Regions from separate parts of the Streptomyces sp. NBC_00239 genome, predicted to be linked through region 1. Evidence: riboswitches for the same ligand, from Rfam matches in the RefSeq annotation. Region 1 holds a riboswitch; the other holds the start of a gene.
What was found. Region 1 has a riboswitch for cyclic di-AMP ahead of OG764_RS19570 (M23 family metallopeptidase). Riboswitches for the same ligand answer to the same signal wherever they lie in the genome.
Positions count from the first base shown of each region.

Region 2: it holds a riboswitch for cyclic di-AMP, as region 1 does, so the genes downstream of both, OG764_RS04700 (LysM peptidoglycan-binding domain-containing protein) here and OG764_RS19570 (M23 family metallopeptidase) in region 1, are expected to answer to the same signal.

Region 1 is NZ_CP108095.1:4,415,423-4,418,597, forward strand. Features, by position in the region: gene OG764_RS19555 (TetR/AcrR family transcriptional regulator) at 1-191, opposite strand, end outside; gene OG764_RS19560 (FBP domain-containing protein) at 324-812, shown strand; tRNA gene OG764_RS19565 (tRNA-Met) at 880-953, shown strand; cyclic di-AMP (ydaO/yuaA leader) riboswitch at 1,299-1,433, shown strand; gene OG764_RS19570 (M23 family metallopeptidase) at 1,443-2,519, shown strand; partial or broken gene OG764_RS19575 (PrsW family intramembrane metalloprotease) at 2,518-3,175, opposite strand, start outside.
Region 2 is NZ_CP108095.1:1,053,267-1,056,441, reverse strand. Features, by position in the region: gene OG764_RS04710 (DUF6968 family protein) at 1-228, shown strand, start outside; gene OG764_RS04705 (crotonase/enoyl-CoA hydratase family protein) at 370-1,149, opposite strand; cyclic di-AMP (ydaO/yuaA leader) riboswitch at 1,517-1,678, shown strand; gene OG764_RS04700 (LysM peptidoglycan-binding domain-containing protein) at 1,681-2,487, shown strand; gene OG764_RS04695 (hypothetical protein) at 2,544-2,987, opposite strand.

The DNA of each region.
Region 1 (3,175 bases):
GCGGTGGCCGAGCCGGTCGCGACCCGGGTGCGGAGGTCCTGGAGGCCCCGGACGTGCGCGTACAGGCTGGCGTCCTTCACTCCGAAGCCGCGGGCCAGGGCGGAGACGGTGATCAGGTCGAAGCCGATCTCGTCCGCCAGCTCGGCCGCGGCCTCGACGACGCGCTCCGTGGTCAGTCCGGCTCGGGGCATGTCCGGGCTCCTTCCGTCGTTCCGTGTCGGTGTCGTCGCGGCGGCCGCCCGTGCCCGGAGGGCCCGGGGCCGGCCCGGCGAACGGAGTTAATCATTTGCCTAGGGGTCCTAGGCAACATTAGCGTGCGGTCCATGAAGGCACTGACCGAGAACGACATCCGCGGCTCGTTCGTGAACTGCTCGAAGGGCGAGGCGCAGCGGCTGCCGCTGCCGCGCGACCTGGCCGACCGGCCGTGGGACGACCTCGACTTCCTGGGCTGGCGCGACCTGTCCGCCCCCGACCGCAGCTACCTGGTCGCCGAGCACGAGGGCCGGCTGACCGGCATCACGCTGCGCTTCCCGACGGCCCGCCGCAGCCTCCTCCAGCGCAGCATGTGCTCCGTGTGCCTGACCACTCATCCGGGCGGCGGTGTCTCGCTGATGACCGCCCGCAGGACGGGCCGGGAAGGGCGGGAGGGGAACTCGGTCGGGCTGTACGTCTGCACCGACCTGGCCTGTTCGCTGTACGCGCGGGGGAAGAAGCAGCCGGACGGCGGCATGCGGATCGAGGAGTCGCTGACGGTGGACGAGCAGGTCGACCGGGCCCGCCGGAACCTCGCCGGATTCCTCGCCTCGCTCTGACCTCGGGGGTCCCGGGGAAAAGGTGGCGCGGGGGACCTCCGGGATGGCGTAGAGTTGGGTTTACCGACGCGGGGTGGAGCAGCTCGGTAGCTCGCTGGGCTCATAACCCAGAGGTCGCAGGTTCAAATCCTGTCCCCGCTACTCAGTACGGAGGCCCGGATCCTTTTGGATCCGGGCCTTCGTCGTTTCCGGCACCGGACGGTCGTTTCCGGCGCACGCTCGGACACGGACCGTAGTCGAAACGCCGCACTCCGCAGTCTTGTTGACGTGGCGTCAGTTGACGCGTGTGGCCGAGGAGATACCCAAAGGGCCGTCAGAGTGCCCGGATTGAAGTGATCTTGTCCGTAAAAGTCCAGGCCAGAGCCGGTCGGAGCGTGGCTGATACACGCGAAGGATCAGTCGCGACAGCTTGGAATCACTCCCCTGTGTCTATTACCGTTCGATAACGCAGCGCGGTCGTCCCAGCCGTCGCAAGAGACGGCACCGTGCGCGTACGCGCCGAATTCCGCAAGGGAACCGGGGAACCACCAATTTGGGGTGAATCGGGCCCAACAGGGCCCGTAGGAGACCTTCCTGCTCCGAACCCGTCAGCTAACCCGGTAGGCGAGAAGGAAGGAAAGGAGCGCCCCCGTGGCGTCCAACACGCCTGCCCCCGAGGCCCCCGAGAGCTTCGACGGCCCCCACGCGGGTGCCTGGGGCGAGTGGAACCCCACCGAGGACTCCGTACGGCCCGCCCGGGGCCGGCACCGCGTGGCCAAGCAGCGCGGCGGCCTCGCCCGCAGCTCGACCGTGCTCGGTGTCGGTGTCATCGCCGCCGTCGGCGCGGGTGGGATCGCCAGCGCGCAGGACCGCCCGCAGGTCTCCATATCCATGCCCTCGATGCTCTCCGGAGTGTCCGGGGAGATCGGGGAGTTCGCGGATTCCGCGACCTCCTTCGTCGACGGGGAGCGGACCGCCGGCCAGGTGCCGGACACCGTGTCCGTCGCCGCCCCGCTGACCACCGCCGGAGTCGCCCCGGACCAGGCCGAGTCGGGCACCGACGCGGGTGAGGCGCTGCGCAACCGCATCCTCCAGCAGGCCGAGTCGCAGGCCGACGCCGCGGCCGCCGAGGCCAAGCAGGCGGCCGCGAAGGCCGCCGAGGAAGCCGCGGCGAAGGAGGCCGCCCAGCACCGGGAGGCCGCCCGCAAGGCCGCCGAGGAAGCCGCGAAGGAAGCCGCGCGCGCCGCCGCCGAGGAGAAGGCCCGGGCCGCGGCCGAGGCCGAGCGGAAGGCGGAGGAGCAGGCCGAGGAGGCGCGGCTGGCGAAGCTCGCCGGCGCCTACGCGCTGCCCACCAGCTCGTACACGCTCACCTCGCACTTCGGCGACTCCGGTTCGATGTGGTCTTCCGGCCACCACACCGGCCTCGACTTCGCCGCCCCTACGGGCACCCCGGTCAAGGCCGTGCACGGCGGCACGATCGTGTCGGCCGGTTGGTCGGGCGCGTACGGCTACCGGATCGTGCTGCGCCTCCAGGACGGTACGGAGATCTGGTACTGCCACCTGTCCTCGATGTCCGCGACCTCGGGCACGGTGGCCACGGGCGAGACCATCGGCCGGGTCGGCGCCACCGGCAACGTCACGGGCGCGCACCTGCACCTGGAGGTGCGGACGGGCGGGGTGGCCCAGGATCCGCTGGCGTGGCTGCAGGGCAAGGGCCTGAGCGTCTGACGGCGGCGGGCGGGCCGGGGGCCCCGGCGTCGGCGGCCTGACCGGGGTCCGCGAGGGCGGCGGCGGGCGGGCCCGTGGCGCGGCGCACGCGGACGGCGAACCAGACCAGCAGTGCGAAGGCCGGGACCATCACCGTCCCGTAGACCAAGTGGAAGCCGTGCTCGCCGAGTTCGGAGGAGCTGTTCCACAGGGCGTGGACGGCCATCGCGAGCGCGAGGCCGAGCAGCGGGAGCAGCCGCCGTCCCCGGCGGCCGGCCGGGCGTTCCGCCGAGGGGCCGTCGTCGCCGCCCCGGCGGCCGGCGGTGGCCGCCAGTGCGAATCCGATGCCGGTGAGTGCCGTGAACAGCGGGTGCGCGAAGGGCGACATCACGATCCGCACGAAGAAGGTGGCGGCCGTGAGGGAGTCGGGGACCGACGTCCCGCTGTCCAGGTCCTGCCCGAAGGCGTTGCCGAGGTAGAGGATGTTCTCGGTGAACGCGAAGCCGGTCGCGGTGAACCCGGCGAGGGCCAGCCCGTCCGCGATGCCGCCGGCGCGGCGCCGGCGGAAGAGGTGCACCAGCAGCAGTGCGGCCGCCTTCGCGGTCTCCTCCACCACCGGCGCGATCGCGATGGAGCCGATCTGGTCGGCGTCGTAGGGGTCGGCGGTGGCCGCGGCT
Region 2 (3,175 bases), 3.4 Mb from region 1:
CCGCCCCGGCCCGACCCCGACCCCGCAGGGGACTGGATCTGCCCGTGCCGGATCGCCGGCCTGGGCGAGGGGGCGGTCTGGGAGATCCACGGCATCGACGGCCTCCAGGCCGTCCAGCTGGCCCTGAAGGTCCTCCAGGGCCAGCTGGACGCCGCGGCCGAGGAGCGGGGCCTCACCTTCGGATGGCTCGGGGCGGAAGGCCTCACGGCCGACGAGATCTTCGCCTGACCCCGGCACGGTCTCCCGGGCTGACGTCGGTACCGTCTCCCGGCCCTGCCCGGGGGGTCACCGCCGGGCAGGGCCTCCGGGGCCGCCTGCGGGCGGCGCCGGGACTGCCCGCCCGCGGCCGCCCCTGCGTGGTGATCCCGGTCAGTCGGCGAAGGTGCCGTGGCGGCCCGCGCCGGAGGTGAAGCGGGCTGCTCCGGCCTCGGTCTCGCCGGCGGACAGGGGGACCAGGCCGTGCCGGTACTCGGCGTGCAGGGCCGCCGCCTCGTCGAGGCCGTGCTGTTCGCGGACGGACAGCCGGTCGTGCCGCAGGCACAGCTGCGGGAACGCGGCGATCTCGCGGGCCAGCCGCTCCGCCGCCGGCCGGGCCTCGCCCGGCGGCACCAGCCGGTTGACGAGTCCGAATTCGTACGCCTCGGCAGCCGGTACGGGCCGGCCGGTCAGGATCATGTCCATGGCGCGGCTCTCTCCGATCAGCCGGGGCAGGCGCACGGTGCCGCCGTCGATCAGCGGCACGCCCCAGCGGCGGCAGAAGACTCCGAGGACCGCATCCTGCTCGGCGACCCGCAGGTCGCACCACAGGGCCAGCTCCAGGCCGCCCGCCACGGCATGCCCGGAAATCGCGGCGATGACCGGCTTGCCCAACTCCATGCGGGTGGGGCCCATCGGGCCGTCCCCGTCGGCCGCCACCCGGTTGCCGCGTTCGCCGCCCACCGCCTTGAGGTCGGCGCCCGCACAGAACGTCCCGCCCTCGCCCCACAGCACGGCGACGGCGGCCTCCGGGTCGGCGTCGAACTCCCGGAAGGCCGCGGCGAGTGCGGCGGCCGTCGGCCCGTCGACGGCATTGCGCGCTTCGGGCCGGTGCAGGACCACCGTGAACACCGGGCCGTCGCGTTCGATCCGTACCGCATCGCTCGTGTCCACCGCGTGCCCCTTCGCTCCTCGGATGCCTCGGAATTCCCGGGGCACAGCATGTCCCACGCGGACGCGGACCGACAGGGCGGCAATGTCCGGATTGGAGGTTTTCGTATCGCCATATCCGCTCATGGGATATTCGGTGCGGAGGTCGTGATGTGAGTCACGCGCCGGACGTCGCGGGGCGGAGGCGCGGCCCGTCGAACCGTTGTCCTGGCCGGAAGTTGGGCGCCGTGCCGGAAGTGGCCGGATGATCCTTTCGATTTGGATCATTGTTTTCCATTTCCTCATGCAATTCGTGTCTTGTTCTGTCCGGCTCTTTTCCTTTAGCGTCACCGTCAATCCGGGTGGAACGCCGAATCCTGCCGCTGCCCGGGGATCGAACCCACCCACGCGCGACACGGCAGGAGCGGGGGACCCAGGTAAGCCGCCGGACCGTACTGCGGGCCGGCTCGGGGTGAAGTCGCACGTGCCGTGCGACCGGGCAGCTCCGGCCCGAACCCGACAGCTCACCCCGTAGGCGTGGGAGAGGAATTCACCATGCCTGGACCGGGCAAGCACCGCCGTCCGAAGAACAACCCGCTCACCCGCGGCTTCGTCGCCGCCGGCACGGGCGGCGCCGCACTCGCGCTCCCGCTGCTCGCCGCACCCGTGGCCGACGCGGCCCCGGCCGCGGCGCCGAATGCGGCGGTGCGCGCGGTGCATTCCGTCACCACCGCAAAGGCGGCTCCCGCCAAGGCGCCCGCCGCCGCGCCCACCACCTATTCCGTGGTCGCCGGCGACTCCCTTTCCGGGATCGCCCGTTCCCACGGGGTCAGCGGCGGCTGGAAGAAGCTGTACGAGGACAACCGGAGCGTCATCGGCGGGGATCCGGCGCTGATCCGGCCGGGCCTCAAGCTCACCCTCGGCGCGCCCAACCCGGCGAAGGCGAAGGCGAAGACGAAGCCGGCCGCAGACCGGGCCGCCGCGCCCGCCCGCGCCGACCGCTCGGCCCGTACGAGCGTCGCCCCGCAGGCGGTGAACTACCCCAACAACCTGGACGGTTGGATCCGGGAGTCGCTCGCCGTCATGGCCCGCCACGGCATCCCCGGTACGTACAACGGCATCTACCGCAACGTCATGCGCGAGTCCTCCGGCAACCCCCTCGCCATCAACGGCTGGGACTCCAACGCCGCCGCGGGCATCCCGTCGAAGGGGCTGCTCCAGGTCATCGACCCGACGTTCCGGGCGTACCACGTGCCGGGCACCTCGACCGACTCCTACGACCCGGTCGCCAACATCACCGCGGCGTGCAACTACGCGGCGGCCCGCTACGGCTCGATCGACAACGTCTTCGGCGCCTACTGACCCGGACGCGGCCCCGGCCGGCCGCCACGGATCGCCTCCCGATCGCCTCGGGACCGTCAGGCCCGGACCCCGATGCGGGTCCGGGCCCAGCGGGGTGTCCGGTCCGCTCCGGCCGCCAGGGCCGGTACGCAGCCCAGCAGGGTGAGGTACGCCCACCACTGCCACGCCGCGCCGTCGTGCGCGTGGGCGACGGCCGCCGGGACGAGCGGCAGGACCGGGACGGGCGCGAGGTGCCACAGGATCCGCGCGCCGGGCAGCCTGCGGGCCAGGGCCTCGCCGACGAGGGCCGTGGGAGTGGCGAACAGCACGGCCTGGAGCAGCCCCAGGACGGCACTGAGCAGTGGGAGCCAGAGGAGCGTGTACAGCCAGTCGCCGCGCTCGACCGGCAGCCCCTCGGTGACCAGGGACAGCGCCACCAGGGCCACGCCGATGACCGCGTACTGGGCCGTCGTCGCGTACCCCGCGACGCGGAAGGTCCGCCCGCCCGTCGTCTGCCGCACCGCACACCCCCGCCGCTCGCACCGGCGCCCACGGCCGATCATGGAATTGAACACGTTCAAGGATTCCGCACGATACACCCCGCCCGGGCCGCGGCGGCCGGACGGGGGGTGCCGGGAGTGAGGGAGGTGACGGGGGGTGACGGGGGGGCGGGGGTGAGGCGGGACCCGGGACCGGGACCGAGACCCGG